3 linked regions of the Pelobacter seleniigenes DSM 18267 genome follow. The main gene of each other region encodes a partner of the protein of the gene in region 2 in a complex. Links are inferred from orthologs where the notes say so. Each region holds a gene or a part of one and is shown on either strand. Other genes may lie near its edges.

Region 1 (7,969 bases), on a different replicon or contig from region 2:
CCAGAATCACCTTGACCCGTCCCTCTCGGGCCGCCAGCACTACTTGGGCTATCTCTTCTTCGACCTGTGCCAGGCTGCCCTCCAGCAACGGTCCGAGGGCAATCACCATGTCGACTTCGACAGCTCCGGCCGCAACCAGATCGGCGGCTTCCTGAACCTTTTGCCGCGAACTGTTATAGCCACACGGAAAACCAACCACGGAACAGACCCCGACGGTTGAACCATACAGACGATCGGCGGCAAGAGGGACAAATACCGGGGGGATGCAGACTGTCGCAAACCCGTATTCGACAGCCTCTTCACAAAGAGCTTCGATCTGCCCGGCGGTCGCGGTCGGCAGCAACAGGGTCTGATCAATCAATGCGGCAGGATTTGACAGCAGGTCCATCAGCTCCGATAATCGGCATTGATCTTGACATAATCATAGGTCAGATCGGACGTATAGTAACTGAATTCGGCAGCCCCTTGATGCAGATCAATGGTAACGGTGAACTCATCAAGCTTGAGAACCTCACTCGCTTCCGCCTCCAGCGCTGGGCCGGTCGACAGACCGTTCCTGGTCACGGCAACGGCATTGAAATCGATATCGATCCGATTCGGGTCGACATCGATCCCGGAGTACCCGACCGCGGCAATGATGCGCCCCCAGTTGGCATCTTCGCCGAAAAAAGCGGTCTTCACCAAGGACGATGTGGCAACCGAACGCGCCGCCGTCCGGGCGGAGTCCTCATCGACAGCGCCGACAACCCTTACCCGCACCAGCTTGGTCCCCCCTTCACCATCGCGAACGATCATTTTGGCCAGATCAAGGAGAACCCGTTCCAGATGAGCTAAAAAGACCTCTCCCTCGGCACTTCCTGCCTTGATTTCGGGCCCACCGGCCTCCCCGTTAGCAAGCAGCAAAACCGTATCGTTGGTCGAGGTGTCCCCATCGACGGTGATGCAGTTAAAACTCCGATCCACGGCCGTGCGCAAAGCCGTGCGCAGAAACTCTGGCTCAACCCGGGCATCGGTCAGCACAAAGCCGAGCATGGTCGCCATGTTCGGGTGGATCATCCCGGCCCCTTTGGCCATGCCGAGAAGCCGGTATTCCGGGGCGTCCTGTTTTGCAGAAGCCATTTTACTGAACGCATCGGTGGTCATAATCGCTTTGGCGACCACTTCGGGCTGATCATTTTTCAGTGCACCAACCAACGCAGGAAGCCCCTGCTGAAAAGGCTCGATCGGCAACGGCACACCGATGACCCCGGTTGAAGCCAGCGCAACCAAATCTTCGGAAATATTCATTGCCGCGGCCACCAGGCCGGCCGTGGTCCTGGCCACCTCTTCGCCCGGAGCCCCGGTGCAGGCGTTGGCATTACCGCTATTGACCAGTATCGCCTGACATTGCCCTGCGGCAACTTTCGGCCGGGTCAACAACACCGGCGCGGCCACGACTTTATTGCGGGTAAAAACGCCGGCACAGGTGGCCGGTTGATCAGATACGATCAGCGCAAGATCCAGTTTGCCCGCTTTTTTGATGCCACTAGCAATTCCCGCAAACCTGAATCCGGTCGGGATATCGATATCACTCATTGTCAACCTTTTCTTTCCGTATATTATAAGTTTGCTCAGTCGGCAGCAGGAGCCCAAAACAGGTCCCCTCCCCGGCCACTTCTTCCAGATAGATATCCCCCAGCATGCGGTCGACGACAACTTTGACCAGCGCCAGGCCGATCCCTACCCCGTGGGGCTTTTCCGTATCGATATCGCCAAGCTGGGTGTAGGAACTGAAAATCGTCTCATGGGCATCCAACGGCACGGCCTGCCCCTCGTTGAAAACCTGCAGACAGACATATTCAAGATCCTCAAAAGTTCGCGCCGCCGCTTTTACACTGACTTTCCCACCGTCACGGTTGAACTTGACAGCGTTATCAATCAAGCAGTTGAACGCCATACTGAACTTTTCCTGGTCCCCGTAGATCTCCGGCAGATCGTCTTCGATATCGATTTCCGTCAGCAGACCACGTTCATTCATTTTGGCCCGGTACAACTGGAAGGCATCGGCAATGGGCCAGGGAACTCCAAAGGATTTCCAGCGCCAGATTTCCCGTTCAGACTCAATGGAAAACAGTCGCAGCATCCCGGTAATCAACCGTTCCAGGCGTTTCCCCTCATCTTGAACCTGACTCAGATTGTCCCTGATCTCCGCTTCACCAAGTTTATTGAAAAATGACAGGGTCAGGTCGATATAACCCATGATTGAAGTGAGGGGAGTTTTCAGCTCGTGAGACAGGTTACAGACCAGACGAGTTCTGGCCCGGTTCATCCTGACCAGATCGGCATTGGTACGCTCAAGCACCAGCGCCTGTTGGCGCAGACTGTTGATCAGCTCAAAGTTTTCCATGGCCAGGGCAACCTGGTTGGCAATCGCCACCAGCAGGTTCTGGTCTTCGAGATCAAACGGCTGTCCGGATTTCTTGTTATTGACATTGATGACCCCGACCAGTTCTTCCCGGACATAGATCGGCACCGAAAGCAGCGATTGGTTTTTGTACTTTTTCCCGCCGGACATGCTGACAAAGCGGCTGTCCTGATCAATATTGGTCAGCAACACCGGCTCCCCGGTGGCCAGCACGTGCCCGGAGACGCCTTCCCCGGAGGCGACCCGGGTGGTATTGACAATCTGATCGGGGATACCGCAGGACGAAGCAATATGCAGACAACCGTCATTCTGAAGCAACATCAAAGAAGCAACTTCGACTTCAGCGGAATGGACAATCGAGTCGAGGATCTGGTCAAACAGTTCCTGCAAATCGTTACCGGAACTCGCTGTTTCACCGACCTTTTTCAGGAGCACCAGATCGGCCATGCGCCGCTGGGCCTCAATCCGGACCTGCTCCTGATGAACAGCCTGATAATAAGAAGCCAGCCCCTGCCGCGCCACAGTCAGAACTTCGGTATGATCAAACGGCTTGACCAGATAATCCAGAGCGCGTTCACGCAACACCTGCCGGGCGACATTAAAATCCTGCTGCCCGGAAATCATCACGACCTGGATTTCCGGCGTGTGCTGCTTGATCATCCGCAAGACATCCACCCCGCTGATATCAGGCAGGGAAACATCGCAAAAAACCAGGGCAATATCTTCCCGGTCCAGGACCTGCATTGCCGGAAGGCCTGTTTCAAGGCGCAAAATCGGATATTCCAGACTCTCCAGAATATCTTCCAGCAGATCCAGGATCAACGGAACATCATCAATCAGCAGAATGGCCGGTTTTTTTTGCTCATGAATTTCCGTCATTGCCTCCATCTCGATTCAAACCAAAAAATCAACGCCCACAACACTTTTTATATTTTTTACCGCTCCCACAGGGGCAAGGATCGTTCCTGCCGACCTTGTCCTCATCACGTACGGTCGGTTTTTTGCTCTGTTCCTCACCGCCAACCTTATTCAGGGAAATTTTCTGGCGCTTCTGTTCGGCTTCCATCTGCTCCACATCTTCTTCTCTGGCCAGCTGGATTCTGAACATTTTCTGCAGGACTTCGGCCCGTACCCGCCCCATCATCTCCATGAACAGACCATAGGCTTCACGCTTGTATTCTTCTTTGGGATTTTTCTGGCCATAACCGCGCAGGCCGATCCCCTCTTTGAGATGATCAATGGACAGCAGATGGTCTTTCCACTGCGAATCGATGGTTTGTAGCAGCAGAATCCGCATCAGTTGCAGCATCACCGGCGGGGTAAAGTCCTCTTCCTTTTCCTGCAGGCGCCTCCTGGCCTGCTCCTTGAAAGAAGCATCCAACTCTTCGTGACGACAGGTAGTACGATCGATAGCACTGAAATCGGGCATGAAATTGAACTGATTAATGAAGTCTTCAGTCAACCGTTTCCAGTCCCATTCCGATCCCGGAGTTTTCTCAGGACAGAAGGACGCGATCATGTCTTCAACCGTTTCATCGATAATCCCATGGTAAGTCCCGTGCAGATCTTCGCCGGCCAGGACTTCCCGACGCTGGGTATAGATGACTTCGCGCTGCTTATTCATGACATCATCATATTCGATCAGGTGCTTACGAATATCGAAGTTATGCCCTTCGACTTTCTTCTGCGCATTTTCGATCGCCTTGCTGATGATTCCATGTTCAATAGGTTCGCCTTCGGGAATTTTCAGTTTATCCATCACAAAGGCCACCCGCTGGGAACCGAAAATCCGCAGCAGGTCATCTTCCAGACTCAGATAAAAACGGCTCTTGCCCGGATCCCCCTGCCGACCGGAACGCCCTCTTAACTGATTGTCGATACGCCGTGATTCATGCCGCTCGGTCCCGAGGATGTAGAGCCCCCCGGCGGCCAGAACATCTTCTTTCTCCTGTTTGCAGCGTTGCTGGTATTCCGGCAGCAACTCGACAAAACGCGCTTCGGGATCTTCCGCTGCAGCCGCTTCGCTACGGGCCATCATCTCCGGGTTGCCGCCGAGGACGATATCGGTTCCCCGGCCGGCCATGTTGGTGGCAATGGTCACCGATCCCTTGCGCCCGGCCTGGGCGACGATAAACGCTTCTCTTTCGTGCTGCTTGGCGTTCAGCACGTTATGGGGGACGCCCCGTTTTTTGAGCAGGGCCGACAGCACCTCGGACTTATCGATGCTGATGGTGCCGACCAGGACCGGCTGCCCCTGCTTATGGCATTCGATGATGTCCTCGATAACCGCAAGGAATTTTTCCTTCTCGGTTTTGTAGATAACATCAGCATTGTCCTGGCGCTGCATCGGTCGGTTGGTCGGGATGACAACCACGTCGAGCCCGTAGATTTCCCGGAATTCGGTCGCTTCGGTCTCCGCAGTACCGGTCATGCCGGCCAGTTTGTCGTACATGCGGAAGTAATTCTGGAAGGTAATCGTGGCCAGGGTCTGATTTTCGCTGGCGATCTTGACCCCTTCTTTGGCTTCAACGGCCTGGTGGAGGCCGTCACTCCAGCGCCGGCCCGGCATCAGCCGCCCGGTGAATTCATCGACGATCTGGACTTCGCCGTCTTTGACGACGTAATCGACGTCTTTTTTGAACAGGGCGTGGGCCTTGAGAGCCTGATTAACATGGTGTAGCAGTTCGATATTGCGCGGTTCGTAGAGATTGCTCACATTGAGCAGCTTTTCGACCTTACTGACCCCCTCTTCGGTCAGGGACGATGACTTGGCTTTTTCATCGACCGTGTAATCACCGGTATAGTGTTTGACGGTCTGGCCGATTTTCCCGTCGCGCTCCTCGATGACTTCACCTTTTTCCAGCTTCGGAATGATCCTGTCGACGGTGAAATAAAGCTCACTGGAGGCTTCGCTCGGCCCCGAAATAATCAACGGAGTCCTGGCTTCATCGATCAGGATCGAGTCGACCTCATCGACAATCGCATAATGCAGGTCGCGCTGAACATATTCGGCCAGGTCAAACTTCATGTTGTCGCGCAGATAATCAAACCCGAATTCGTTGTTGGTCCCGTAGGTGATATCCGCGGCATAGGCCAATTTGCGCTGACTGTCCGACAAGCCGTGGACCACGCAGTCGACCGTCAGGCCGAGAAAACGGTAGACATTGCCCATCCATTCGGCGTCACGCTTGGCCAGGTAATCGTTGACCGTGACGACATGCACCCCTTTGCCACTGAGGGCGTTCAGGTAAATGGGCAAGGTGGCCATCAGGGTCTTTCCCTCACCGGTTTTCATCTCGGCTATTTTGCCGGAATTCAGAACCATCCCGCCGATCAACTGGACATCGAAATGACGCAGACCGAGCACCCGCTTACTGGCTTCGCGCACCACGGCAAAAGCTTCCGGGAGCAAATCATCAAGGGTTTCTCCCGCGGTCAGTCGACCACGAAAATGTTCTGTCTTAGCTTGCAGCTCTGCATCACTGAGTTTTTCAAAATCCGCTTCCAGGTCGTTAATCTTCTGCACTGCGGGCTGTAGTTTTTTCAGGTCTCTCTCGTTTTTACTGCCGACAATTTTCTTTACAAGACTACCAATCATTGCTTTATAAAACTCCGAAATTCCTGGAGACAGCCAGCTCTCCATGAATCAGCTTTGGTTAACAAGACGAGCGGTATTCATTCGGGGTATCCGGACAAACACAATGCGGCCGATAACAGCACACCGGACGGCATAGTATCACAGTGGAAGAAGGGCTCACAAGTATTAATGAAATGCTAAAACGCTTAGATTATCAGGCGTTGCAGGCAGCCTGCTGAGCCGATATGAGAAAAGAACTGCGCGAAGGAAGAGCGGACCGGTCACTGCCGAGCCGCAGACCGAAGTCAGAGGGTCTGACGCGGATCAATGGGGATTCCGTTCAAACGCAATTCGTAGTGCAGGTGGGGTCCGGTGGACCGCCCGGTATTGCCGACCAGAGAGACCTTCTCTCCACGCTTGATTCGTTGCCCGGCTTTGACCAGGATTTTGGAATTATGGCCAAAAATGGTTTGATACCCGTAGCCGTGATCAATCACCAGAATTTTGCCGTAGCCCGGCGTATAAGCCACCCGGGCCACCACACCGTCGGCGGTTGCAAAGACCGGTGTACCGACGTTAGCCGCGATATCGAGTCCTTCGTGCATGGCCATCCGCCCGGTGAAAGGTGATTTGCGTTTACCGAAATAGGAGGTCAGCCAGCCTTTGGCCGGCCAGCCTTCGGGGGTTGCCCGGCTGAGGGAGACCTCATCGTTGAGCAGATTGCGGGCATCTTCCTGACTCTGCCGCCGCAGTTCAATTTCTATCTGCAGCTTGTTGATCTGCCGTTGAATATCGCTCACGCTTTCGACCTGGTCAGCATCCGGCAAACCACCGACAGCAACGGGAAGCCCCTCCGGTTCGGCGTCAAGGCTGGCCAGCTGACGCACCCGCGCCTCGGTTGTGGCGAGGTTGTCCAGATCGGCATGCAGTTCGTTAAGATCAACGACAAGACGCTGCAGGTTCTGGCGCTGTTCACTGTTTTCCGCCCGCAGGCGAAACAGCTCCGCCCGGTCGATGGTGGCGGTGAAGTAGTTATAGGCGAAAAAACCCAGCAGCCCGAGCGCAACCACAGCAAAACCGACACCGCAGGAGAACAGGCCCTTGCGCACGTGCAGGTGCTTCAGTTGAGTACCGTCCTCGGACAGCAGTATGACAGAAAAGCGCTTCGCCAAAACCTATTCCATTTCTCCCTCGACCACTCCCGGAGCGGCTAGCTTCGGGACATGCTGCAGGTAGTCGAGAACATGCCTGACATAGGCACATTCACATTGTTCCGGACAGGGTCGCAGTTCAGTGCGGTGCAGACAGTAGCCGGGACAGCCCGGCTGACCGGTTCTTTTCTCCACAAACATGGGGCCGTCATAGAGGTCGGAAAAAGCCGCCACATTGATGGAGAGGGTGCTTTCGCAGGTATGGTTAAACAGGAACAGACCCTTTTCCAAAAAAACAAAATTCGGCTGGTAACCCACCAGAAGAACCTGGGGATCACTGACAAAAGCGACCCTTGTCGGCCAACTGACACCACAGCTGCCGCACTTTTTAAAAGGCTCTTCAAACACCGAATAATGGCTCCTGCTTAAAAATTACAAACAACTAATAACATAAAAGCGCTGCTAATCCAATAGATTTATCGCCAGCGCATATTCATCGCAATCCGGGAATTTTACGCACTTGATACAATCCCCCCAAACCTTCTGCGGCAATTCGGATTTTTCGATGTCAGCAAACCCCATCCGCTTGAAAAACTCAGGCTGATAGGTCAGGGCGAAAACTCTTTTCAAACCAAGGTCGGCGGCTTCAGCCAGACAGGCTTCGACAATCTTCCGGCCGATCCCCTGGCCTTGTCGTCCCTGCACCACGGCCAGGGAACGAATTTCAGCCAGGTCTTCCCAACAGATGGCCAGAGCCCCGGTACCAAGAAGCTGGCCATCCTGTTCAAAAACGTAAAAATCCCGGATCGCATCGTAAATATCGGCCAAAGACCGGCC
Region 2 (7,616 bases):
CTTTTTCCTCCTTGTTGCTTAAACGCGACGGCGCTTGGGCGGACGACAACCGTTATGTGGAATGGGAGTGACATCCTTGATCATAGTCACTGTCAAACCAGCTAAAGAAAGTGCCCGCAGAGCTGATTCACGACCGCTACCCGGTCCTTTGACATATGCCTCAACAGAACGCATACCATGTTCCATAGCCTTGGTTGCTGCCTCTTCGGCGGCCATCTGGGCGGCAAACGGTGTGCTTTTCCGCGACCCCTTGAACCCTTTAGCTCCGGAAGTGGACCAGGCTACGACATTGCCCATAGGATCGCAGATAGTCACGATTGTATTGTTAAAGGTCGATTGAATATGCACAACACCTTTGGCAATGTTTTTCTTTTCAACCTTCTTGCGTACGACTTTTTTACCCGATTTAGCCATGACAACTCCGCTTATTTTTTCTTACCGGCAACGGTCTTCTTAGGTCCCTTGCGAGTCCGTGAATTGTTTTTGGTATTCTGCCCGCGAACAGGCAGCCCACGACGGTGACGCAGACCGCGGTAACAACCAAGATCCATCAGCCTCTTGACGTTCATCGAGATTTCACGACGCAGGTCCCCTTCGACATGACAATCTTTGTCTATAATCTCACGAATCTTCGCCAGCTCCGCCTCAGTCAAATCATCAGTACGGGCATCTAAATCAACCCCAGCCTGAGAAAGAATTTCTTTAGACGTAGTGCGGCCAATCCCGTAGATATACGTCATGGCTACTTCAATACGCTTGTTGCGCGGCAAATCGACTCCAGCAATACGTGCCAATTTTTCCTCCTAGGGCCTTATCCCTGTCTTTGCTTGTGTTTGGGATTCTCGCAGATGATCCGGATAACGCCTTTACGTTTTATAACCTTACACTTATCACAGATCTTCTTTACCGAAGCTCTAACCTTCATTTTGAGATCCTTTTCTATCCAAATGATCTAATCGGCCACCCACCTAACTCAAATCAAACTTGAGTTAAAATTTCAGGCCCGTTGTCTGTAATTGCAATAGTATGTTCAAAATGGGCGGAGAACTGACCATCAACGGTTACCGCTGTCCACCCGTCTTCCAGAACCCTAACGCCTGGTAAACCTACATTCACCATCGGTTCAATGGCAAAGGTCATCCCCGCTTTCAACTTAGGCCCTCGTCGCGGAGCACCATAGTTTGGAATTTGTGGATCCTCGTGCAAATCACGCCCGATGCCATGACCGACAAATTCACGAACTACGCTGAAGCCGTCACTTTCGACCCGTTCCTGCACAGCGTGGGAAATATCGGACAAATAACCGCCGACCTGAGCTGCCTCGATACCACAAAACAAAGAATCTTTTGTAGTTGCGAGCAATCGCTCGGTCCGCGAGTCGATCTTCCCAACCGGAACCGTCATTGCTGAATCACCATAAAAACCGTCTACCACCAACCCGAAATCGATACTGATAATATCGCCTTCTTCAAGGGGTTGACTATTGGGGAAGCCATGGACAACACGGTCATTAGGTGACGCACAAACAGTAAAAGGAAAGCCGCCGTACCCCTTGAATGCAGGTCGTGCCTTCCATTCCTTGCATTTTTTCTCAGCCAGTTGATCAAGTTCAAGAGAGCTGATCCCAGGCTTGATCATGTCACGCATCAGCTCAAGAATTTCAGCAACCATCTTCCCGGCTTTGCGCATTTTGGCAATTTCAGTGCGTGACTTAACGACTATCAATTCAACCTGCCTGTAATGCTGCTTTTATCTCGGCGCGAACAGCTTGAATCTCAGCCATCCCGTCAACAGCGATCAGCACTCCGCGTTGGGAATAATAATCTTCCAGCGGAGCAGTCTGACGATGATAAACCTCCATTCGTTTACGAATGGTCTCTTCCTTATCGTCATCCCGCTGCACCAGCTCGCCACCGCAAGCACTACAGGTTCCGTCTTCCCTTGGCGGATCGAATTTCAGATGAAACCCTTTTCCACACTGCGGACAACTGCGCCGCCCGGCCAAACGCTCAACCAGGGCGTCAGTATCGACCCGCAACGAAACCACAGCTTCAAGCTCTTTACCAAGGTCCTTCAGCACATCCTGTAATGCATCGGCCTGCGGCAAAGTCCTGGGAAAACCATCAAGAATAAAACCGTTATCACAGTCAGCCTGCTGCAGACGCTCACGAACGATTCCGATCACAACATCGTCGGACACCAATTCACCAGCATCCATACAGGCCTTGGCTTTGACGCCCATGGGCGACGCAGCCTGAACAGCAGCGCGTAGCATATCCCCGGTAGAGATCTGCGGGATCGCATAGCTTTCCACCAAAAAAAAGGCCTGAGTTCCTTTTCCGGCACCCGGAGGGCCGAGCAATATCATATTCATCATCCCCTCCTAACCGTGCCGGCCCTTGAGTGTAACCCCCTTCATGAACCCCTCATAGGAGCGGGAGATCAAATGGGCCTCAATTTGCGATGCCGTATCCATACCGACCCCGACAACAATCAGCAGCGACGTCCCACCGAAGAAGAAAGGGACATTCAACTGACTGATCAAGATAGTCGGCAGAACACAGACCACCGCTACATAAATCGCACCGGCAAAAGTCAGGCGCCCGAGAACCGTATCCAGATAGTTTGCGGTTTCCTTCCCGGGACGAATCCCCGGCACAAAGCCACCTTGATTTTTAACATTCTCAGCGACATTCACGGGGTTGAAAGTTATAGCCGTGTAGAAGTAGCAAAAGAAGAAAATAAAAGCAACATAAAAAACATTGTAAACCAGGTGGCCCGGCGATAAAAAAGTCGACGCCGTCTTCACCCAGGGTACATTGACAAAGTTGGCGATGGTGGCCGGGAACATCATGATTGAACTGGCGAAGATAGGCGGAATAACCCCGCTCATGTTAATCTTCAGTGGCAGGTGACTGGCCTGCCCCCCCATATTGCGCATGCCCACGACGCGCTTGGCGTAATGGATCGGCACCCGCCGTTGCGCTCTTTCCATGTACACGATTGCGGCCACGGTCACCAGCATCAAGGCGAGGATAAACACAATAACTGTCACCGTCATCGCGCCGGTTTCAACCAACCGGATTGAGTTGACGATCGCCGACGGCATTCCGGCAACAATACCGGCAAAGATAATCAGGGAAATACCGTTACCGATGCCCCGCTCGGTAATCTGCTCACCAAGCCACATAATAAAAGCGGTACCTGCTGTCAGAGTAATAACCGTCATCAGGATAAACCCGATTCCCGGATGGGGGACAACCGGCTCACCCGCCGGTCCGGACATGGACTGCAACCCGGTAGCGATACCGATACCCTGGATAATAGCCAGGAGGATGGTGCCGTAACGTGTATATTCGGTAATTTTTTTCCGGCCCTGCTCACCTTCTTTTGACAGCTTTTCGATCGGTTCAAAAACCACCGTCAGTAATTGAAGAATAATCGACGCACTAATATATGGCATGATCCCAAGTGCGAACACAGCCATCTGTTTCAATGCACCGCCGGTGAAAGCACTGACCAACCCTAACAGGGTACCATCGGTACCTTCGAAAAATTTGGCCAGTACGTGGGCATCAATGCCGGGCGTCGGGACATGACATCCAACCCTGTAGACAGCCAGCATTGTCAGTGTGAACATAATTCTGCGCCGCAGTTCTGGAATTGCCAGTATATTCTGCAGGGTCGACATGTTTAGATTACCTCGGCTTTGCCGCCTGCTGACTCAATTTTCTCTGCAGCAGACTTGCTGAATTTATGAGCCTGAACAGTCAATGCTTTGGACAATTCCCCATCAGCAAGGATTTTGATTCCGTCTTTGGGGTTTGAAATCAAGCCAGCATTGCCGTATTGCTCGAGATCAACCACAGTACCAGCTTCAAAAACCTCAAGGTCCCGCAGATTAACCAGGTTATAGACCTTCTTATTGACAGAGGTAAACCCACGCTTCGGGGTCCGTCTCTGCAGTGGCATCTGACCACCCTCGAATCCTGGTTTTACGCCACCACCGCTGCGGGCGTTTTGTCCCTTATGGCCTTTACCGGAAGTTTTTCCGGTTCCAGAGCCGGGGCCACGACCGATGCGCTTCCTATTTTTAGTCGAACCGGGTGCCGGTTTCAGATTACTGAGATCCATCATTTATCCTCTATATTGTTTTCAGTCTTCGACTGCAACCATATGCTCAACTTTACGGATCATACCCCGAATCTCCGGAGTGTCCTGCAAAGTGACAGTTTGATGCAGGCGCTTAAGGCCCAGACCTTTCAGAACCTTGGCGAAATACTCTTTTCGTCCGATCGGGCTTTTCTTCAGGGTAACTTTTACTTCCGCAGCCATTATGACATCCTCCTGGGTCTGCGACCCTTATTCTTTGACAAGACCGCGACGAGCAAGAACCTCATCCGGGCTTTTAAGCATCTTGAGCGCATTCATTGTCGCTTTGACAACGTTATGCGGGTTGTTGGAGCCGAGACATTTGGTCAGAATGTTACCAATCCCGACCGACTCCAGGATAGGCCGGACAGCACCGCCGGCGATCACACCGGTACCTGCGGAAGCAGGTTTGAGCAGAACCTTACCTGCTCCGTACTTACCGATAACATCGTAAGGAATGGTCCGCCCATCCTGAATTGGCACCTTGATCAGGCTTTTTTTAGCCTGTTCAACGCCCTTTCTGATGGCTTCAGGAACTTCCTTGGCTTTACCAAGTCCGTAACCGACATGCCCTTCTCCGTCACCGACAACAACCAGTGCAGAAAAGCTGAAGCGCCGGCCACCTTTGACAACTTTGGCATTACGGTTGATATGAATGACTCTATCGGTCAATTCCAGTTCATTGGGATCAATGCGCAGCACTACCTTCTCCTCTACAGCTTCAATCCGGCTTCCCGTGCAGCATCAGCCAGCGCCTGAACGCGCCCCTGATACAGGAAACCGTTACGGTCGAAAACAACTTGGGTGATATTCTGGGCAAGTGCTTTTTGAGCGATAGCACTCCCGACTGCCTTAGCCGCCTCTACATTACCGCCGTTATTCAAGTCCACATCTTTGCCGACTGATGAAGCCGCAACCAAAGTTCTGCCGGTTGTATCTTCGATAATCTGGGCGTAAATATGCTTGGTACTGCGGAAGACAGAGAGCCGGGGGCATTCAGTGGTCCCACGAATTTTTCTTCTAACCCGCGCCTGACGCTTGAGCCTGGCAACACGTCTTTTTTGGGAAACGTTCACAGTTATGCTCCTTATATCAATCTAATTACTTGCCGGCCTTACCAGCTTTACGCAAAATCTTCTCGTCAGCATACTTGATTCCTTTGCCCTTGTACGGTTCCGGAGCACGGAATGAGCGGATCTTCGCCGCAGCGGATCCGACAAGCTGCTTATCGATACCATTTACCGACAACTTGGTTTGTTTTTCCACCTCTACCGAAATCCCCTCAGGCAATTCGTAGACAACCGGGTGGGAATAACCGAGTGAAAGGGTCAATGTGTTTCCGCTGATTTCAGCACGATAACCGACCCCGTTGATTTCAAGCTTTTTCTGAAATCCAACCGTCACACCGACCACCATGTTATTGATCAGGGAACGGGTCAGGCCATGCAGAGCACAATCAGATTTTTCCTCAGTCGGGCGTGAGACGATAATCTGTTCCGTTTCAACGGCGATGGTCATCCGCGCATGCAACTCTTGGGTCAGTGCCCCTTTGGGCCCGGTGACGGTCATGGTATTTCCATCAAGTGCAACTTTGACACCTGCTGGTATAGCTATTGGCAATTTACCGATACGTGACATTTTTGAAACTCCTCGATCTTCTGTTACCAAACGCTGCAGATAACTTCGCCGCCAACCTGTGCCTTGCGTGCTGACACATCGTCAAGAACGCCTTTGGAGGTCGAGAGAATCGAAGCACCGAGACCGTTCTTGATCCGGGGGATATCCTCTTTGCCGACATAAACCCGACAACCTGGTGTAGACACCCGCTTGATCTCGTGAATGACGGGAGACTGGTTGTCATCGTATTTCAGATAAATACGCAGCAGCCCTTGCTTACCGTCAGTTACGATTTTAAAGTTTTTTATAAAGCCAAGATCTTTCAAAACTGCAGCGACTGCAGCTTTGACGTTGCTGGAGGGAACATCAACTTTCGCATGGGACGCCATACCGGCATTACGGATGCGGGTCAACATGTCCGCCATTGGATCAGTCATCGACATGAATGGTACTCCTTCTCGCTGTTACCAGCTGGACTTGACAACCCCGGGGACTTTCCCTTCGGAGGCCAGTTTCCTTAAACAAATTCTGCACATATCAAACTTACGATAATAAGCGCGCGGACGACCACAAATCGGACAGCGATTGTATGTACGAACCGCGAACTTTTGGGGCCGTTTAGCTTTGGCAATCATTGATTTCTTCGCCACATCATCCTCCGCTCTTAAAGCTCTATTTTCTGAACGGCATACCGAGACCGGCCAGCAATGCACGGCCCTCTTCGTCGGTTTTTGCCGTTGTTACAATCGTAACGTTCAACCCGGAAACCTTGGCGATCTTATCGAGGTCAATCTCAGGAAAGATCAACTGCTCGCGGATACCAAGGGTATAATTACCCCGGCCGTCAAACGCTTTGGGAGAAACGCCCTTAAAATCGCGAACCCGAGGCAGCGCAACATTGACCAAGCGATCAATGAATTCCCATGCCCGATCGTGCCGCAACGTTACACAGGCACCGATAGACATGTTTTCACGCAGCTTGAATCCGGCGATCGACTTTTTGGATTTGGTCACCACCGGTTTTTGGCCGGAAATCCGTTCCAGCTCTTCAACTGCGGATTCGAGCAGCTTGGGATTCTGAATGGCCTCACCGAGACCCATATTCAGAACGACCTTCTCTATTTTGGGAACTTCCATTACGTTACGGTATTGGAATTCCTTCATCAGGGCAGGAATCTGCTCCTGAATATATGCCTCTTTTAACCTGGCCATTGAAATCTCCGTTTACTTATTTATCAACGCTCGCGTTACATTTTTTGCAATAACGAGTCTTGCTACCGTCCTCAAGAGTTTTGACGCCGGTACGAGTCGCCTCGTTACAAGAACCGCAGATCAACATGACATTGGACATGCTGATTGCCGCCTCTTTCTCGACGATACCACCCTCGGGATTGAGCTGATTAGGGCGGGTGTGTCGTTTCACCACGTTGAGGTTCTCAACGACAACACGTCCTTTGGCTGGGAAAACCCGCAGAACCTTACCGGTTTTACCGCGCTCCTTACCAGCAATAATTTTCACCATGTCATCTTTTTTGACATGTACTTTGATACTAGCCATTGCTTATTTTCTCCAACAGTCCGGTTTATAAAACTTCAGGAGCCAGCGAAACAATTTTCATAAAGTGACGGGCTCGCAACTCTCTCGCGACTGGGCCGAAAATACGGGTGCCGATAGGTTCGTTACCAGCGTTAACGACAACAGCTGAATTGTTGTCAAAACGAATAAACGACCCGTCCGGACGCGGAATTTCCTTCGCAGTACGCACAATCACAGCACGAACAACATCACCTTTTTTAACTTTGGAATTCGGCAACGCTTCTTTAACACTGCAAATGATGATATCGCC
Region 3 (7,465 bases), on a different replicon or contig from region 2:
AAGAAGTGGACGAATTGGACGACACAGCCAGAGGGGCAGGAGGATTCGGCCATACCGGTAAAAACGGAGAACAGCGTGAAACAAACCAACCCTGAAGAGTTGCTCGATTTTCCCTGCCATTTTCAATTTAAGGCGGTCGGCCTGGCCGGCGATATTTTTCAGGAAGGAATTATCGAAGCGGTGAAAAAGCATGCCATGGTGTCACAGGATGCAGTTCGCTGCCGCCCCAGCGGCCAAGGTAACTATCAGGCCGTATCAATTCTGGTCATGCTTCACAGTTATCAACAACTGACTGATATTTATGCAGAAATGCGCCAGGTTCCCAACCTGAAAATGTTGCTTTAATGGGTTTCTCCGGCTACTATGGTAGGCGACACTGGACTCTACCGGGAGACTCGATATGCTTATTTCAATCAACCCTATTAATCCTCAACCGCGCCTGATTCGGCAGATTGTTGAATGCCTTAAACAGGGCGGGGTCATCATTTACCCCACGGACACAACCTATGGGATCGGCTGCGACATTTTCAACCGCAAAGGTGTAAAAAAGATTTTTCAGATTAAACAACGGGACAGTCATAAACCGTTTTCCTTTATTTGCACCGACCTCGCTGAAATTTCCAGCTATGCCCAGGTCAGTAATTTTGCCTTTAAAATTATGAAGCGCCATCTGCCGGGTCCGTATACTTTTGTTCTGGACGCTACCAAGGTGGTTCCAGACTCCTTGAGCACCAAACAAAAAACCGTCGGCATCAGAATCCCCGACAGCCCCATCTGCCAGGCTATTGTTAAGGAACTCGGCCATCCGTTGGTGACCACTTCCGCCAATATTTCCGGAGAACAGACCCCGGCTGACCCCTATGAAATCAATGAACACCTGGGACACCTGGTTGATATGGTTGTTGACGGCGGCATTTCCATGAATGAGGCTTCGACCGTCATTAGTCTGCTTAATGATAGTATCGAAGTTTTGCGACAGGGAAGCGGGGATACCGGTTGGATAGAGTAGCCGCAAGGTTGCGATAACTTCAGCAACAAAACAAGGAAAAATAGTCACTATCCGGAAACGGCCATCAAAGACAGTTGATGGCCGTTTCCTATTGAAAACAGCAGAGCTGAGCTTAAGTAAAGGTGAGTTTTCGCTCCAGGTCCATTGAGGTCGAAACCCGTTTGGCTTCCCGAACCGTAATCAGGCCTTTCTTACACAATTGAATCAAATGCTGATCCATTGACTGCATCTGGTACTGGGCACTGCCTTTTTCAATATGACTGCCGATTTCGTCGAGGTTACCTTCACGGATACAGGCCTGAATGGTGGTGGTGGTTCGCATGACTTCCACCACGGGCAGAACCGCTTCCCCACTTTTGTCTTCAATTAACCGGAGAGAGACCGTTGCGACAAGAATGTCCGCCAGTCGCTGCCGGATGATCCCCTGAGTGTCCGGTGGAAAATGGCCGACAATCCGGTTGATAGTCGAAACCGCACTTTGGGTGTGCAAAGTTGAAAATACCAGGTGTCCGGTTTCCGATGCCTTGATACAGGCATCAATAGTTTCAAGGTCCCGCAGCTCACCAACCATGATTACGTCCGGGTCCATGCGCAGCGACGCTTTCAGGGCCGAACTGAAGTTCTGGGTGTCAATGCCGACTTCTCGCTGAATTATGCAGCTTTTTTGCGATTTGAAAAGAAATTCAATCGGGTCTTCGATGGTGATGATGTTATAGGCATATTTTTCGTTAATATGATTGATCATCGATGCCAAGGTCGTGGATTTACCGTTGCCGGTTGGTCCGGTTACCAGCACCAGTCCGTTGGGAGCCTTGACGATCTCGGCCAGGACCCCAGGCAGTTTCAGATCCTGAAACGTGCCTATTTCAGGGGGGATAACCCGCATGACAATGCCGATATTCCCTCTTTGTCGAAAGATACTGACCCGAAACCGTCCACCACTGTTAGCCAAGGCATAAGAGGCATCAAACTCGGAAAAATCTTCGGGCAACTTGCGTTTATTTTTCGCCATGATGGTGGCCGCGATGAACTCAGTGTCCTGCGGCTTCAGATCGGGCAGTTTGGAGCGCAAAAGCTGGCCATGGGCGCGAAAGAAAGGCGGATTGTCAACCTCAAAGTGGATGTCGGAGACGCGTTTTGCAAACGCGATTTCCAGAATCTGGTTGAGGGTTTTGATATCCATGCGGACTCCTTAATGAACAACATCAGGCAATGCAGAATTCTTTAGCTGCTTTCTGAATAATGCGTTTTCCATCGAGATTCCCGCCTGACCGGCAAAGAATTCCAGAAAATCCAGCGAAATATCTTTGGCTTTCTGATGGCCAAAATCTGCATAGGTAACTGTAATGATTCGATCATTGCTTTTCAATGGCAAAAGCAGAATAGTCGGGTCGGCAGGGACGCCGATCTCAGGATAAAGCAGATCCCCCAGCATGTCGTCATCCGAACTGCCAAAAAAACTCTCCCCGCTGCTGATGACCTGTTGAAAAAGCGATTTTTTCCGAATCGGAATCCTGGTTTTCATGGGCGGGGCAGGGCCCGTAGCAAGATCACTGATAATCCCGATACTGCGTTCAGCAATCAGCGCATCACGATCAACAATCAGCGTCAGGCTGCGGGCAAAGAATTCGCCGACAAACTGCAACAGCAACAAGGAAATATCCGGTGCTTTTTTAAGCAGGCGCAGGCTGGACAGGCAGTTGCGCAACTTGGAGAATTGCAGACGCCGTTCTTCATTGAAGCAGCTGCGGATATAGGTGCTGAACGAATTGAGAAATTGGATGGTATCCACTACCGGTGCATCATTTTGCTGTGAAGGGTCTGGGTAAGGGAAAACCGCCCTCATTCCATCATTCAATGATTCCAGTGAAAAAGAATAATCGCCCGGACTAGCCAGTTGAATCAATGAGATATCCGGATGCTGCAGCATCATGCGCGAGCGCAGTTCCATCAGCCCCTGCTTGGTAAAATGTTCTGCCGCCGGGTTAGGGCAGCCGAACACCACAATCGGTTCAAGGATTTTTTTCAGGGTTCGGTCAACAACCCGCTCCAAATCTTCCTCGTCCTCGGGGGCAAAGGCCAGGATACCTTCGCGTTTGCAAACCGTCATAATCGCATGGCGCAAGAACTCGTCATCGCTGTAAAGAATGACCGCCTGCGATCTGACCGCCGGATGAAGGGCCAGTGGTTCGTCCGGCAGGGGCAAGGAGACGCGGGTCAGAAAGTCGACCATGGCATCAGAAAAACTTTCCGAAACAGTTGGCAGGGTGCGGGCAATGACCTGACGGTGAATATCCGCCGGATCGAACGCTTCCAGAACCTGAAATGTGGATGGTTTTTTCCGTTCGATTTTATCGAGATCGGCAAGACCCAGAATATCCTCGGAAACGACAACGTCCTCGCTGGTATACTCTGGCTGTTCTTCCTCAACAACCCCAATTGGAGTAGACCCCTCCAGGTCTTCGCCTTCGTCTATTAATTTGATCTCCCCGGCATGAACCTTCTCATCAAAAATCCGCAGAGCGTCCATCAGCACCATTTGAGTGTCCAGGCTGACGTCCTGCAGGTGAGTGGGGAGATATTGATACTCATCGTTGATGAGAACCGTCTCCGTATCCAGTGTAAAAACCCCACGACTCCAGCTGACCATTTCCACGACAGTCATTTCAATCAGGGTCTCAAGGGCCTTGTAAGCCGAATCCTTGGACAGGCCGCAATGATCGTGCAGGGTCGCAATCAGCGGCTTACGATATTCGCCGGCCAGTTTTTGACTGATCAGAGCTCTTTTAAGGTCGCTCTCGTTGATGATCTTACTTTCGACGAGGATTTTACCGATTTTCAGATCATCACTTGAATGGGTTGCACAAATGATATAACCATCACGAAAAACCAGTTGCCCTTCGCCCTTGCGGCTATAAACATTCAGAGTCCCCGATTTTCTGGTGGAGTGGATCAATTGAATAACATCAACTATCGGCAGTTGTTCCAGTTCACCGGTCAGTGGCATACGATACCTCTTTAATTAGCTAGTTGGCGTCCGGAAACTCCGGATGGCAACGGCTATGTTTTCAGATTGGAAACAAGCAAATTTTCGTTGTGGCAAGGAAATCAAGGGGTTGCGCGGAGGCGTAGTCCTTTACGCCGCACAAGAAAACCCGTAGATTGACACCGCCACAACGAAAAGGGCCGTTTCCGGATGAAAACTAGCTAGCGATTCATGAACTGTCGACATCCCCCCGTAACTACACTTCAATAAAGTTAAAATATATTAAACTCAAAATAGTTAAAAGTTTCAAGTATTATCTAAAAATGTTCCCAATTGTTAATTAAAACAATCAACATAACAGTTGTGTAAAGAAGTACGTTGATCACTCAATAGGGACAGAATATGGATGAAATGTCCACGGTGGGCGCCCGGGAATGGATGGGATGTTTAAGCATCAGGGATAGGGGGGGCAGCAGAGGCTGAATACAAAAAATCCCTGCAGAAGATAAATTCTGCAGGGATTTTTGAGGGCTAACTTTGGTGCCGAAGGCGAGACTCGAACTCGCACGACCAATTGGTCACCACCCCCTCAAGATGGCGTGTCTACCAGTTCCACCACTTCGGCAAGCGGGAAGTATATATACTGAACGTCCTTCCAACTGTCAATAGAGAATTTAATTATTTTTTTTCCGGGGCAACCGGGGTCGGCGCAACCGGAGTTGCAGGAGCTGCCGGAGTCTGTACTGGTGCGGCAACCGAGCTCGGCATAACCGTCTGAGAGGATGCGGAGCCATAAAAATAGGCCAGCGACAGACTGGTCAGCATAAAGATAATGGCAGCACCGGCAGTGATTTTACTCATGAAGTTCCCGCTTGTGGAACCGAACATGGCTTGGCTTCCACCTGCGCCGAACGAAGCGCCTGCCTGCGCTCCTTTACCCATTTGCAGTAGCACGATAACGATCAAGGCAATTGATACGATAATATGCAGGCCAATCAAAACTGTTGTCATGCAATGTCTCCTTGTTGTTTTATTTTGAACCGCCGAAAATTATCACAGTTGTAGTGCTATGAAAAGTTAATTTTCTTCAAACTTTTGTCTTTTTGGCTTCCGTTAGTGAATATAGGCCTCGGTGACATAGCGACGCATCATGACGTGGGTGTTGAAGTAGTAAGCATTTTTACTGATTGCGTTTTTCATTACCGCAATCCAGCCCGCCCGATCCTGGTAAAAAAGCGGGATGATTTTTTGCTCGAGTTTGGAATACATGTCTTCCAGGTCTTCATCCACTCGATTATCTTCAACCCCGACCGTTTCCGGCGGCGGCCCGATGGCCCAACCGGTGATTCCTTCCATATGTCCTTCGATCCACCAACCGTCCAGGACACTGAAGTTGGGCACGCCATTAAGTGCCGCCTTCATGCCGCTGGTTCCTGATGCCTCAAGGGGACGCATGGGGTTGTTGAGCCAGAGATCCACGCCGGGGATGAACTGCCCGGCAATTTCCATATTGTAGTTTTCCAGATAAACCAGGGTCATCTTACCGCGCATTTTTTCGGCGTGCTGAATAATATTGCGAATGACCTGCTTCCCTTCGTTATCCCGGGGATGGGCTTTGCCGCCAAAAACCAGTTGCAATTTACCTGTGCCGATGTCTAGCAACCGGTCCAGGTTTTTAAAAATCAGGTCGCCGCGTTTATAGGTTGCAGCCCGTCTGGCAAAGCCTATGGTCAATTGATCCAGATTGAGGTCAATTCCGGTTTTTTCACGGATATACTGAAAGAATAGCGCCTTTGAGCCACAGTGGGCGTCCCAGATTTCATGGTCTGGGATATGGTCGACCCGGACCAATAATTCTGGTTCGTTAGCCCAGCCCGGCAGATACTCATCGAACAGGTTGACGAAAAAAGGGGAGCACCAGGTAAAAGGATGAATGCCGTTGGTGATCGCATGAATTTTGAACCCTGGAAACAGGCGTTGAGAAATCTCGCCGTGGCGTTTGGCGACACCATTGATGAATTTACTCAGATTCATGGCCAGTAGCGTCATATTCAATTCATTATCGTCTGAATGCTCTTTCAACATCTCGAGGCTGAATTCCGGCGGCATGAGTTTTTCGACCAGTGCGTAATCAAACCGATCATGCCCGGCCGGAACCGGAGTGTGGGTGGTAAAGACGCATTGATTGATAATCTGTTGGACCGCTACAGGGCTCCCGTTTTCGAGAAAAGATTGATCCAGGGGCATTCTGGCGCTATTTAGCAGCTCCACTGTGAGCAGACTCGCATGCCCTTCGTTCATATGATATTTTTTGATGGAAAAATTGAGGGTTCTCAAGATCCGCGCGCCACCGATTCCGAGCACGATCTCCTGTTTTAAGCGCATGGTTTTATCACCGCCGTAGAGATGATCGGTAATGGCCCGATCCCGGTCGTCGTTCCCGGGAATATCGGTATCCAGAAACAGCACCGGAACTTCGCCGCCGGTAGGACTTTTCACGCGATACAGCCAAGCCTGTAATTTAACATCGCGATTTTCGATCGTAATCATGGCTTTTTGTGGCAATAGTTCCATGTGATTTTCAGGAAACCATTCGATATCCGACTCTTGCTGCCAGCCAGTGGTGTCGAATTGCTGCAGGAAATAGCCTTTTCGATACAGCAGGGTTACCGCGACCATGGGTATCTTCAGATCGGCTGCGCTCTTGATCGTATCCCCGGCCAGCACGCCAAGCCCACCGCTATAGGTTGGAATTTCAGCGCTCAGGCCGATCTCCATGGAAAAATAAGCGATACGCTGATCCTGAATATAAAATTTACATGCATCCATGACAGGTTCTCCCGGGCAGCAGTGCATTGATCTATAAAGTTTAACAAATGTGTTTGCATCTACAGGCAGATGTATTAATTTGATAGGCGGTCAGCTTCGAAAATACTCAAATACTTCCCTTCTTTTTTTCGGACTGGATTCAATGGCAATCAATGACAACGAGCAACAATATTATCAATTGTTCCAGGAATTATCCGACCTGGTTTTGATTTGCGAATGTCTGCCGGATGGAACCCCGGGCAGGTATCTCGAAATGAATCGGTCGGCACGCAGCATTCTTGGCTATGACGAGGAGGAGCTGTGTCGTCTCAGCCCATTTGATATCGACAGAACTGCTCTTGAAGACGGCAATGCTTTTGTGCAGATTCTAAATGAACTACAGGCCGCAGGAGAGGCAATTTTCCGAACCGACCTGCTAGGCAAAGACGGATCCTGGGCTCATGTGGAGATCAGTTGTCGCCAAGCCAGTCTGCATGGCAAAATGGTTTATTTGGCTGTTGCTCGCGATGTCAGTCTGAGGAACAAATACGAAGATTCCATTAAAGCCCTGGTGCGGAGTACGGTCGGCCTGACCGGGCAGGAATGCCTTGAGGAAATTGTTAAAAATCTCTGCCTTTGGCTCAATGTCGATGGCGCCTGTA

Evidence for each region.
Region 1: the proteins of secY (region 2) and secA are in contact, whole or in part, in a crystal structure (PDB 3DIN), measured with the Thermotoga maritima proteins. The link is inferred for Pelobacter seleniigenes DSM 18267 from one-to-one orthologs. Residues at the interface, in WP_004081795.1 of Thermotoga maritima: Glu108, Gly109, Glu110, Glu111, Ala236, Glu237, Arg238, Arg239, Ile240, Thr241, Ile242, Gln243, Tyr244, Ala245, Arg246, Arg247, Val248, Thr249, Gly250, Arg251, Arg252, Val253, Tyr254, Gly256, Ala257, Ser258, Thr259, Tyr260, Leu261, Pro262; in WP_004082002.1 of Thermotoga maritima: Glu261, Ala262, Arg263, Lys300, Ala301, Arg302, Thr303, Ile304, Ile305, Leu323, Tyr324, Asp325, Pro326, Val329, Ser330, Tyr333, Ile336, Lys340, Phe345, Val349, Glu363, Phe364, Tyr374, Ser375, Gly376, Gly377, Glu393, Ile395, Thr482, Ser483.
Region 3: secY (region 2) and secG share a complex: the UniProt entries of both Escherichia coli proteins name them as parts of the sec protein translocase complex. The link is inferred for Pelobacter seleniigenes DSM 18267 from one-to-one orthologs.

The regions. Positions count from the first base shown.
Region 1 is NZ_JOMG01000004.1:272,280-280,248, reverse strand. The notes cover bases 3,112-6,352. They hold secA (preprotein translocase subunit SecA), read right to left. Parts: upstream 6,003-6,352; coding sequence 3,312-6,002; downstream 3,112-3,311. Other genes in these bases: N909_RS26080 (M23 family metallopeptidase), read right to left, coding at 6,287-6,352; N909_RS0118175 (response regulator), read right to left, coding at 3,112-3,283. In the rest of the region: deoC (deoxyribose-phosphate aldolase), read right to left, coding at 1-388; bifunctional glutamate N-acetyltransferase/amino-acid acetyltransferase ArgJ, read right to left, coding at 388-1,575; more of N909_RS0118175, read right to left, coding at 1,568-3,111; more of N909_RS26080, read right to left, coding at 6,353-7,153; N909_RS0118160 (hypothetical protein), read right to left, coding at 7,157-7,540; N909_RS0118155 (N-acetyltransferase), read right to left, coding at 7,595-7,969. UniProt on the Escherichia coli protein: Required for protein export, interacts with the SecYEG preprotein conducting channel.
Region 2 is NZ_JOMG01000002.1:66,131-73,746, forward strand. What follows is about bases 1,513-4,400. They hold secY (preprotein translocase subunit SecY), read right to left. Parts: upstream 3,641-4,400; coding sequence 2,384-3,640; downstream 1,513-2,383. Other genes in these bases: map (type I methionyl aminopeptidase), read right to left, coding at 1,513-1,725; N909_RS0102895 (adenylate kinase), read right to left, coding at 1,727-2,374; rplO (50S ribosomal protein L15), read right to left, coding at 3,694-4,134; rpmD (50S ribosomal protein L30), read right to left, coding at 4,156-4,335; rpsE (30S ribosomal protein S5), read right to left, coding at 4,363-4,400. Also shown: rpsK (30S ribosomal protein S11), read right to left, coding at 19-414; rpsM (30S ribosomal protein S13), read right to left, coding at 426-794; rpmJ (50S ribosomal protein L36), read right to left, coding at 812-925; more of map, read right to left, coding at 979-1,512; more of rpsE, read right to left, coding at 4,401-4,854; rplR (50S ribosomal protein L18), read right to left, coding at 4,866-5,228; rplF (50S ribosomal protein L6), read right to left, coding at 5,254-5,790; rpsH (30S ribosomal protein S8), read right to left, coding at 5,814-6,212; N909_RS25155 (type Z 30S ribosomal protein S14), read right to left, coding at 6,234-6,419; rplE (50S ribosomal protein L5), read right to left, coding at 6,442-6,981; rplX (50S ribosomal protein L24), read right to left, coding at 6,998-7,327; rplN (50S ribosomal protein L14), read right to left, coding at 7,353-7,616. UniProt on the Escherichia coli protein: The central subunit of the protein translocation channel SecYEG. Consists of two halves formed by TMs 1-5 and 6-10.
Region 3 is NZ_JOMG01000005.1:366,352-373,816, forward strand. Bases 3,341-6,077 are described here. They hold secG (preprotein translocase subunit SecG), read right to left. Parts: upstream 5,007-6,077; coding sequence 4,674-5,006; downstream 3,341-4,673. Other genes in these bases: N909_RS0122920 (DUF4388 domain-containing protein), read right to left, coding at 3,341-4,016; glgP (alpha-glucan family phosphorylase), read right to left, coding at 5,109-6,077. In the rest of the region: dut (dUTP diphosphatase), read left to right, coding at 1-95; N909_RS0122905 (YbeD family protein), read left to right, coding at 76-345; N909_RS0122910 (L-threonylcarbamoyladenylate synthase), read left to right, coding at 401-1,009; N909_RS0122915 (type IV pilus twitching motility protein PilT), read right to left, coding at 1,122-2,192; more of N909_RS0122920, read right to left, coding at 2,202-3,340; more of glgP, read right to left, coding at 6,078-6,824; N909_RS24990 (PAS domain S-box protein), read left to right, coding at 6,967-7,465. UniProt on the Escherichia coli protein: Subunit of the protein translocation channel SecYEG. Overexpression of some hybrid proteins has been thought to jam the protein secretion apparatus resulting in cell death; while this may be true it also results in FtsH-mediated degradation of SecY.